Regions from separate parts of the Sphingomonas sp. GW821-FHT02B09 genome, predicted to be linked through region 2. Evidence: riboswitches for the same ligand, from Rfam matches in the RefSeq annotation. Region 2 holds a riboswitch; each other region holds the start of a gene.
What was found. A riboswitch is a leader RNA that binds a small molecule or an ion and turns the genes downstream of it on or off. The one in region 2 is predicted to bind cobalamin.
Positions count from the first base shown of each region.

Region 1: linked by a shared signal. The riboswitch ahead of cobW (cobalamin biosynthesis protein CobW) and the one ahead of AC07U4_RS00750 (TonB-dependent receptor) in region 2 are both predicted to bind cobalamin.
Region 3: linked by a shared signal. The riboswitch ahead of AC07U4_RS15005 (TonB-dependent receptor plug domain-containing protein) and the one ahead of AC07U4_RS00750 (TonB-dependent receptor) in region 2 are both predicted to bind cobalamin.

Region 1 is NZ_JBWKVV010000003.1:303,519-306,792, reverse strand. It holds gene cobN (cobaltochelatase subunit CobN) at 1-1,105, opposite strand, end outside; gene cobW (cobalamin biosynthesis protein CobW) at 1,115-2,158, opposite strand; cobalamin riboswitch at 2,339-2,569, opposite strand; gene AC07U4_RS15830 (response regulator) at 2,809-3,180, opposite strand.
Region 2 is NZ_JBWKVV010000001.1:169,622-172,895, reverse strand. It holds gene AC07U4_RS00755 (hypothetical protein) at 1-322, opposite strand, end outside; cobalamin riboswitch at 880-1,115, shown strand; gene AC07U4_RS00750 (TonB-dependent receptor) at 1,283-3,274, shown strand, end outside.
Region 3 is NZ_JBWKVV010000003.1:119,985-123,258, reverse strand. It holds gene AC07U4_RS15015 (response regulator transcription factor) at 1-610, shown strand, start outside; gene cobU (bifunctional adenosylcobinamide kinase/adenosylcobinamide-phosphate guanylyltransferase) at 704-1,225, opposite strand; cobalamin riboswitch at 1,254-1,457, shown strand; gene AC07U4_RS15005 (TonB-dependent receptor plug domain-containing protein) at 1,594-3,274, shown strand, end outside.

The DNA.
Region 1 (3,274 bases), on a different contig from region 2:
AGACCCAGGCGGCGACGCGATCGGCGATCGCCGCGATGCGGGCGGGGTCGGCGCGATGCGCGCGGCGGGCGTAGTCGAGGTCAGGGTCGCGCACCGCATCCTGCTTGCAACTGGCGATCCCGGCGAAGATGCGGCCGTCGACCTCGGGCAGCACCACGTGCATCGCGAGATCGGCGGGCGACAGGCCACGCGCGCTCTCCGCCCAGGCGGCCTGCGTCGAGGTGGCGAGCGCAACCTGGAAGACCGGCACGTCGGCGCCGTCGAGCGGCGACTCGGTCTCGTCGCGCGCCGAGAAGGCGGTGGCGTTGACGATCGCGACCGGGGCCAGCGCCTTGACCCATCGTGCGATCCAGCCGCGCGCCTGCGCATCCTTGAGCGACGGCGCGAACAGCGGGACGACGTCGAAGCCGCGCGCCGCCAGCGCCTCGGCGAGCGCCGCGACCGGATCGAGATCGGCGGCGAGCAGATAGGAGCGGTAGAAGGTGAGCAGTACCCGCGGCCGCGCCTCCGGTCGCATCGCGAGCGCCGCGGGGCAAGTGACGCCGTCCGCCTGCGTCCAGCCGCCGACCGGCGGAACCGCACGCACGCCGCGTACCGGTCCCGCCGCCAGTCCCGAGGCGAGCGCGAGCTGCGCCAGAGCCGCCTGCGCCGCGACCGCGCCGCCGGTGTCGCACAAGGCGGCGAGCCGGCCGAGCGTCGAGCCCGGCACCGTCGAGGCGGCGGTCAGCGCGGCGTCCTCGCGCCCGTCGGCGGCGAGCACCGCCAGCGCGATCCCCTGCGCCCGCGCCAGCGCCTCGACCTGTTGCAGGCCATAGGACCAATAGGACCGCCCGCCGATCAGCCGGATCAGTATGCCCTTCGCACCCGCCAGCGTCCGCTCGACATAGGTGTCGACCGACAGGGGATGCGCGAGATCGGCGAGATTGGCGAGCCGCAGCGACGGCAACGGCACGCCGCCGCCGCGCGCGGCATGCCAGCCCGCGGCGAATGCGCCGAGGTCGCTGTCGGAGAAGGACAGGACGACGAGATCCGCCGGTCGCTGGCCGAGATCGCGCGGCGTCGCGGTCTCCTCCAGGCCGTGGCTCTCGCGGAAGACGACGTGCATCGTGGCGGCTCAGCCGTTCAGCACGGGCCCGATCGTCGCGGGGTCGATGCGGTCGCGCTCGGCGATCACGACCAGCCGGGTGGCGCGCGCCTCGCCCGGCCGCCACGGCCGGTCGTATTGCGTCCGCACCCGCGCGCCGACCGCCTGGACGAGCAGTCGCATCGGCTTGCCGCGCACCGCCGCATAGCCCTTGACCCGCAACACGTCGGACTCGCGCGCGAGCCGTTCGATCCGCGCGACCAGATCGGCGGGATCGTCGATCTCGCCGGTTTCGTGGACGAGGCTGTCGAAATCGTCGTGCTCATGCTCGTCCTCGCCGTCATGATGCGAGGGGCGGGCGGCGATGTCGTCCTCGGCCGCGGCGTCGAGACCGAGGATCACCGCGGGATCGATCACGCCGTCGGTCAGCTCGACCACCGGCACCGGCCGCGGCGCCTCGGCGGCGATCACCGCGCGGGCGGCGGCGACGCCCTCCGGCCCGGCGAGGTCGGCCTTGGTCAGCAGCACCATGTCGGCACAGGCGAGCTGGTCCTCGAACACCTCCGCCAGCGGCGTCTCGTGGTCGATCCCCGGATCGGCGGCGCGCTGCGCGTCGAGCGCGGCGATATCGGTAGCGAAGCGACCGGCGGCGACCGCCTCGGCGTCGGCCAGCGCGATGACGCCGTCGACGGTGATGCGCGAGCGGATCGCCGGCCAGTCGAACGCCTTCAGCAGCGGCTTTGGCAGCGCGAGGCCCGAGGTCTCGATGAGGATATGGTCGGGGCGCGGGTCGAGCGCGAGCAAGGTCTCCACCGTCGGGATGAAATCGTCGGCGACGGTGCAGCAGATGCAGCCGTTGGCCAGCTCGACGACATTCTCCGCCGGGCAATCGGGGATCGCGCAGCCCTTCAGGATGTCGCCGTCGACACCCAAGGTGCCGAATTCGTTGACCACCACCGCCAGCCGGCGGCCGTTGGCGTTGCGGATCAGATGGCTGATCAGCGTCGTCTTGCCGGCGCCGAGGAAGCCGGTGACGATGGTGACGGGAATCTTGGCGAGCTGTGGATCGGCCACGGATGTTCCTTCGCGAGCGCCGCGACGACGAGAACACGGTGGGGCCACATATCGCCGATGCGCGAGCGACGGACGGGCGCTTCGCATGTCGCCCGCGCCACGCACCGATGCGGGCCAACCGCATGGGTCTTCGTCGCTCAGACGGAACACCGTGCCCCGGCCATCCCCTGGACCGAAGCAAGAGCGACCCTATCGCCGGCAGGTTTCCTGGCTCGCGGGTCGTCGCTCGGGGCACGGCCTTCCCGGGTCGGGCGAACCCTTGCCAGTGGCCGCCTTCCCGCGGGGGGAAGGCATGTGTCCGTCGCTCGCCGCTTACAGTTGCAGGGACAGCCGCGGCATTGGAGCCGAGGCCCCGCACCGCATTCCCATTTACGCCCTCTTGCGAAGAGCACCGACGCGATCATGGCACCGGAGACCGGCGCCGCCGGTCGACTTAGCCGCTACCGCCGGCTTTGCCAATCGCGCAGGCGGGCGGAGACGGCGATCGCTGTGTACGGTTTCGTACATAGCCCGTTTCCGGTCGACTTGCCGCCGTTAACCATTAGAGCCCGTGCGCAGCAGGAAGGGTTCTCCCGATCCTTCGTGTGCAGTTCTCCAGGACTGTCGGAGCCGTCGCCGCATCATGCCGGCGGCGGCTCCACCCCGCCCCGTCAATGCGCCGCGAGGTGTGCGGCCTCATCCTCGATCAGCCGGCTGATCGAGCGTTGCAGCGTATCGTGCGACACCGGCTTTTCGATCACCGTCGATCCCGGCGGGCATTCGCCGCAGCGTTCGGGATAGCCGGTGACGTAGAGGATCGGGATGCGGCGTCCCTTGGCGATCCGCTCGACCGCACGGACCCCGGAGCCGTGGACGAGCTTGACGTCGGCGATGATCATGCCCGGCATGCAGCGCTGCGCCGCCGCTTCCGCCGCTTCCTGCGTCTCCACGATCTCCGTGCTGCCGGCACCGGCGAGCACCGCGGCGTCGGCGACGAACTGGCCGAACAAATAGGAATCCTCGATGATCAGCACATGGGTCATGACCGCTCCCGGCAGTATCCGGGGGCCGGCAGGCCAGAGGTGGCGACGCCGTCTCCCGAACCGGCCCCTAATGCGTCATGCTGATCTAAGTTCC
Region 2 (3,274 bases):
GCGCGGAATAACCCTCGGCACGCAAGGGAGCAAGCAACTCCGTTGTGAAGCCGCGGTGCTCGGAACGTTCGTGGCTTTCGTTGATAATGACCAGCGACGTCTTGCGGGCCTGCTTCACTATCTCGTCTCTCGCGTCCCCGGCGCCCATTGCTGGAGCACAGGTGGTCGGTTGATAGTCGTCGCTGGTCGCGGCAATCAGATCCTCGCGTCCAAACAGGCTGAGGGTCTGCAGATTGGGGTCACCCGTCAGCGGGTGTTCCGCATCGACGCTGGCGAGTGCCTTGAGCCTGAAGTCGTTCAGGGTTCCCTCCTTCGGCGTCACCGTCGCGTAAGGCTTGATTAGAACGACGCCGCTTGCCTTCGGCGCAGGATCAGCCGCCCTGACGGTAGCGAGCGGAACTTAGGCCGTTGCGACGGTGGCGCACAAGGCGGTAGCGGACAGTAGCGTCTTGCGACTAACCATCTGGCAACGAAACATGATGCGATGATCTCCCAGCGATGCGTCCTCGTTCTTGAAAGCCGCAAGGTGGAGGGTAACAGGGCTGATCGGACCGTCAATCAAGGTGAACACTGGGCAACTGCTGCCCGGATGCCTGTAGGCGCTCGCCTTCAGATAGCTGTCGTCTTACTGCGAGAAGTTGGTGCTTTTCGATGACACTGCGATCTAGACTCGAACGACCAGAGAATCCGAAAAGTGGCACTGTTACCGGGTAGACCCAAGCGCGGTCATTCCCGCCCCCTTCGGTGGCTCCCGAACTTCCGACAGTCATAAAGGGGGCCGTCTCTCCGTCTGGACCTTTGCGATCGTAGCGTCGTCCGGTTGCACGACGGTTTCCGCCGATATACACAGTCATCGTCGACCTGTTCCATGCGAGCGGGCCGGCATGATCGCGTCGGTGCCCCGAGAGGGGCTTAATAGGGAACGCGGTGAAGGTGGTTCGCTGCCTGAATCCGAGGCTGTCCCTGCAACTGTAAGCGGCGAGCGCGATGCATATCGCTTCTTCCTGCACGGAAGGGGCAGCCACTGGGCCGGACGTAAGTCAGCGGGCCTGGGAAGGCCGTGCATCGTGTGATGACCCGTGAGCCAGGAGACCTGCCGGCGTCTGGTCGCTCTTGCCTGGCCCAGGGGGTGGCCGCGGCACGGTACTCCGTCGAGCGACGACGTGTGCGGTGGGGACCGCACGGGCATGCGTGCCGGTCGCGATGGCGTCCGGCCGGCGCGGATGTCGGCCGTTCGCGGAAGGTCCCTGCCGGGTTCGCTCGACGCCCGGGGATTATCGTAATGCCGTTCCTGTCATCCCGCCTCGCGTTCGCGGGCGCTTTGCTGTCGCCCGTCTTCGCAGGTCCGCTCGACGCCCAGTCCACGGCCACCGCCGGCGACGAGGACATCCTGATCGTCGGCCAGAATAGCCGTGACGCGCTCACCGAACCGAATACCACCGCGAGCCGCCTGGGCCTCACGCCGCTCGAGACCCCGGCAACGATCACGGTCATCGACGGCGCGACGATCCGCGCGCGTGGCGACATGTCCGTGGTCGATGCGGAAAGCCGGGCGCCCGGCATCAGCAACGCCGGCAATCCGGGTAACGGCGGCACCGCGCTCGCCGCGCGTGGCTTCAACGGTCAGGGATCGGTGTTGCAGCTCATCGACGGCGTACGGCTGTTTCCGGCCGCCGGCACGATCACCTTTCCGACCGATCCGTGGATGGTCGAGCGCATCGACATCCTGAGCGGTCCGGCCTCCGTGCTGTACGGCCAGGGCGCGCTTGGCGGTGCGGTCAATGTCCTGATGCGCAAACCCGATACGCAGCGGACCCAGGTGGAAGGCGAGCTCGGCCATGGCTCGCAGGACAGCTTCCATGTCGCAGCGGGCGCTGGCGGACCAGCCACCGAGCGCCTCTCCTATCGCATCGATGGCAGCTATCGCCGATCGGACGGCTATGTCGATCGCGGCCGGTCGCGCAGCTATGCCGTGTCGGGTACGTTGCGCTGGGCGCCGACCGACACGCTCGTCGTCACCGCGCGCGACGACTACGGCGACCAAAAGCCGATGCGCTATTTCGGCACGCCGCTGATCGACGGCCGGCTCGTCCACGGGCTCCGGGAACGGAACTACAACACACGCGACGGCGTCATCCGCTACCGTGACAACCGTACCAGTCTGCAGGTCGACTGGACGGCGAGCGATGCGCTTACCGTCAGCAACCAGGCCTATCGCCTGACGTCCAGACGCTCGTGGCTAAACCTCGAGAGCTATTGCTGGATCGCCGCGGACGGCGCGTGCCCCAACGGCAGCGGAAACGTCGGCACCCCCGGCCGCATCCTGCGCACCGACATGACCGGGATCGTCCACGATCAGACGCAGTGGGGCGATCAGGGCAGCGTGACGCTCAAGACGGGCATCGCCGAAGGCGTCGGCAACGCGCTTGTCGTGGGTTTCGACGTCAACCTCATCAAGCTGACCTATTCGCACAATTTCGGTTCGGCCCCGCAGATTTCCGAGGTCGATCCCTTGGCTTTCGATCCCGGCCGCATCATCGATACACAGGGCATCGCGCCACGCTATCGCACGCGGACCAACGAATATGCCGTCTTTGCCGAGGATCGGCTGACGCTCGGCAGGCACGTCTCGATCGTCGCCGGCCTGCGCTACGAGCGGGACACGATACGCCGCTGGTCGATCGACTATCCGGGAGGCGTCGCTACCGAGACATTCGCGCTCGCCAAGCATCTGCACCATGCGACCTGGCGGGTGGGAAGCGTCCACCAACCGACCTCGACCGTTTCGCTCTATGCGCAATATGCCACCGGCGTGGACCCGCTGGGGACGCTGACGACCTATTCGACCGGGCAGGTGCAGTTCAGCAACGCGGTGGGCGACCAGGTCGAAGTCGGCGCCAAGGCTGTGTTCCTTGACGGCCGCGGCACCGCAACGCTGGCCGCCTACCGCATCGTCAAGAAACGCCTGCTGGCGCAACTGACCCCATCGAGCCCGATCGAGCAGGTCGGCCAGCGATCGGCCAAGGGCATCGAAGCCGCGGTGTCGCTCGATCTGCCTTACGGTATCGGCATCGATGCCAACGGCAGCGTGCTCGACGCGACGTTCGACGATTTCCTCTCGGGCGGCACGCGCTTCGATGGCAATACCCCGCCGGACGTACCCGAGACGCTCGCCAATCTCTGGCTGCGCTGGACCGCCACGCGCGCGCTGCAGGCGCGCGTCGGGTTGCGCTACGTCGGGCGCCGCTATTCGGACAACGCCAACCGCTTCCGC
Region 3 (3,274 bases), on a different contig from region 2:
CGGCTATGCGGTGGTCGAGGCGATCAACGGCCGCGAGGCGCTGGCCGCCGTCGCCGCCGAGGTTCCCGACGCGGTGCTGCTCGACCTCGGCCTGCCCGATCGCGACGGGCTCGAACTGGTGCCGCTGATCCGCAAGGCGGGCGACGCGGTGATCCTCGTCGTCTCGGCGCGCGACGCGACCGATCAGAAGGTCGCGGCGCTCGATCTCGGCGCCGAGGATTATGTCACCAAGCCGTTCGACGGCGAGGAATTGCTCGCCCGGCTGCGCGCGGCGCTGCGCCACCGCGGCATCGATGCCGCGGCGACGAGCGTGATCCGCCGCGACGGGCTGGAGATCGACCTCGACCAGCGCCTCGTCCGGCGCGGCGGCGAGGCGTTCCACCTGACGCGCAAGGAACATGACGTGCTCGCGGTGCTTGCCCGCCACCCCGGGCGGGTGGTGACGCACCAGCGAATCCTTGCGGCGGCTTGGGGCGGCGACGACGATCCGCGGGTGGAATATCTGCGCATCGTCGTGCGCAACCTGCGCCTGAAGCTGGAAGAGCCGAACGCGACCGGGAGCGTGATCGCCAACGAACTGGGCGTGGGATATCGGTTGCTGGTGGGGTGAAAGAGGGGGGCGACCGTTCGCCCTGCGCTCGTCGAAGGGCAGGTGGGTCTCACCGTGCTTCGACAGGCTCAGCACGAACGGGTCAGGGGCGGATCAGTCCCTCCCCGGAAACGCCTGTAACGGCAGCACCATCCCGGCGGCGACGAAATAGACCTCGCGCATCGCAGCGGCGACCTGCTGGTTGAGCCGGCCGGCGGCGTCGCGGAAGGCGCGGCCGAGCGGATGGTCGGGGACGATGCCGAGCCCGACCTCGTTGCTGACGACGAACAGCGGCAGCGGGGTCGCGGCGAGCGCGGCGAGCAGGGCGTCCGACCGCGCCGCGACGTCGTGCTCGCCGAGCATCACGTTGGTCAGCCAGAGCGTCAGGCAGTCGATCAGGATCGCGCCATCCTCGATTGCGGCAACCGCTTCGGGCAGCGCGAGCGGGCATTCGACGGTCGTCCAGCGCGTGTCGCGGTCGGCGCGGTGGCGGGCGATCCGGTCGGTCATCTCGCCGTCCCACGCCTCGGCCGTGGCGAGATAGTGGAGCGGGCCGGCGCAGCGCTCGGCGGCGGCCTGCGCCAGCCGGCTTTTGCCCGAGCGGGCACCGCCCAGGAACAGCGTCTTGGCTGCGATCATCTTGCCTTCGTCTCCGCGGGGTTCTAGGGGCGCCGATGCGACAGGTTCCCAGAGATGGGATGAAAAGGGAACCCGGAAGCGAGCCTTGCAGCTCGTCAGCCGGGGCTGCCCCCGCAACTGTGACCGGCGAGCCCTGCTCCCCGCGCGCCACTGGATCATCCCGATCCGGGAAGGCCGGGCAGGGCGACGACCCGCGAGCCAGGAGACCTGCCCGTCGCGGTTGTCCTTCGTCCGGACGGGGTGTGCCGGCGCGATCGAGGGTTTCCTCGCGAGACGACGATGTTGGGGGCGTTGCGCGGCGGACAGACCGGTTCCGGCGAAATCGCGGTGCGTGCTCCCGTTGTTGCAACGAGGGGGAAACCATCGTGAAGAACTACGCCTGTCTCATCCTGCTGCCGTGCATCGCGGCCGCGACACCTGCCTTCGCCCAGACCGCGCAATCGACCAGCGGCCTCGAGCAGGTCGCCGACGCCGGCAGCGACATCCTCGTCACCGCCAATCGCGAGGCGCGACCCGCGTCCACCGTCGGCCAGGCGGTGACCGTCCTCGACACCGCGACGATCACCCAGCGGCAGGCGGTGGTCGTCGCCGATCTGCTGCGCCAGACGCCGGGCGTCAGCGTGACGCGCAACGGCGGCGTCGGCACCGCGACCTCGGTCAACATCCGCGGCGCGGAGAGCGACCAGACCGTCGCGCTGATCGACGGGATCAAGCTCAACGATCCCTCGTCGCCGGGCGGCGGCTTCGACTTCGGCGGGCTGCTGATCGGCAATATCGCGCGGATCGAGGTGCTGCGCGGCGCGCAATCGGTGCTGTGGGGCAGTCAGGCGATCGGCGGCGTCGTCAACCTCATCACCCGCCAGCCGACCGAGCAGGTCGCGGTCAACGCGCGCGTCGAGGGCGGCTGGCACGAAACCGGGCAGGGCTTCGCCAACGTCTCTGGCAAGATGGGGCCGGTGTCGGCGAGCCTGGGCGGCGGTTATTACACCACCGAGGGCATCTCGGCCTATGCGCCCGGCACGGAGCGCGACGGCTATCGCAATTATGCGGCCAACGGCAGCCTCGGCATCGCGTTGGCGCCGACCGTCTCGGTCGATGTGCGCGGTTTCTATTCCAACGGCCGCACCGATATCGACGGCTTCCCGCCGCCCACCTTCGCCTTTGGCGATACGCGCGAATATGGCACGAGCGAGCAATGGACGGGCTATGCCGGACTCAATGCGGCGCTGTTCGACGGCCGGTTCCGCAACCGCTTCGGCTATGCGCATACCGATACCGACCGGCACAATTACGATCCCGACGGCACGCCGACCGAGACCTTCGCCGGCAAGGGGCGCAACGACCGGATCGAATATCAGGGCGTCGCCGATCTTGGTTCGGCGGTGTTCGCCACCTTCGGCGCGGAGCGCGAGGTGTCGCGCTTCACCACGGCGAGCTACGGCGGACCGGTGACCCGGGGGCGGGCGCGGATCTTCAGCGTCTACGGCCAGCTCGCGGTGACGCCGGTCGCCGGGCTGACCGCGACCGGCGGCGTGCGCCACGACGACCACAGTATCTTCGGCGGAGCGACGACCGTCTCGGCCAGCGGCGTCTATTCGCCCAACGATGGCGCGACCACGTTCCGTGCAAGCTATTCCGAGGGGTTCAAGGCGCCGACCCTGTATCAGTTGCAGAGCGAATATGGGAATGCGCGGCTCAACCCCGAACGCTCGCGCGGCTGGGATGCGGGCGTGGCGCAGAAGGCGCTCGACGGCGCGGTCGAGGCGAGCGCGACCTATTTCCGCCGCACCTCGTTCGACCTCATCAACTTCGTGTCCTGCGACACGTCCGTGGGGATTTGCGCCGACCGGCCGTTCGGCACCTATGACAATGTCGCGCGGGCAAGGGCGCAGGGCGTGGAATTCGCGCTGACGCTGCGCCCGGTCGAGGCGCTGACGGTCAGCGCCGCCTATACCTATCTCGATGCCAAGAACCGTTCGACCGGCACCGCCAATGCCGGCCGCGACCTGGCACGACGGCCGGATAACAGCGTGTCGGTCAACGCCG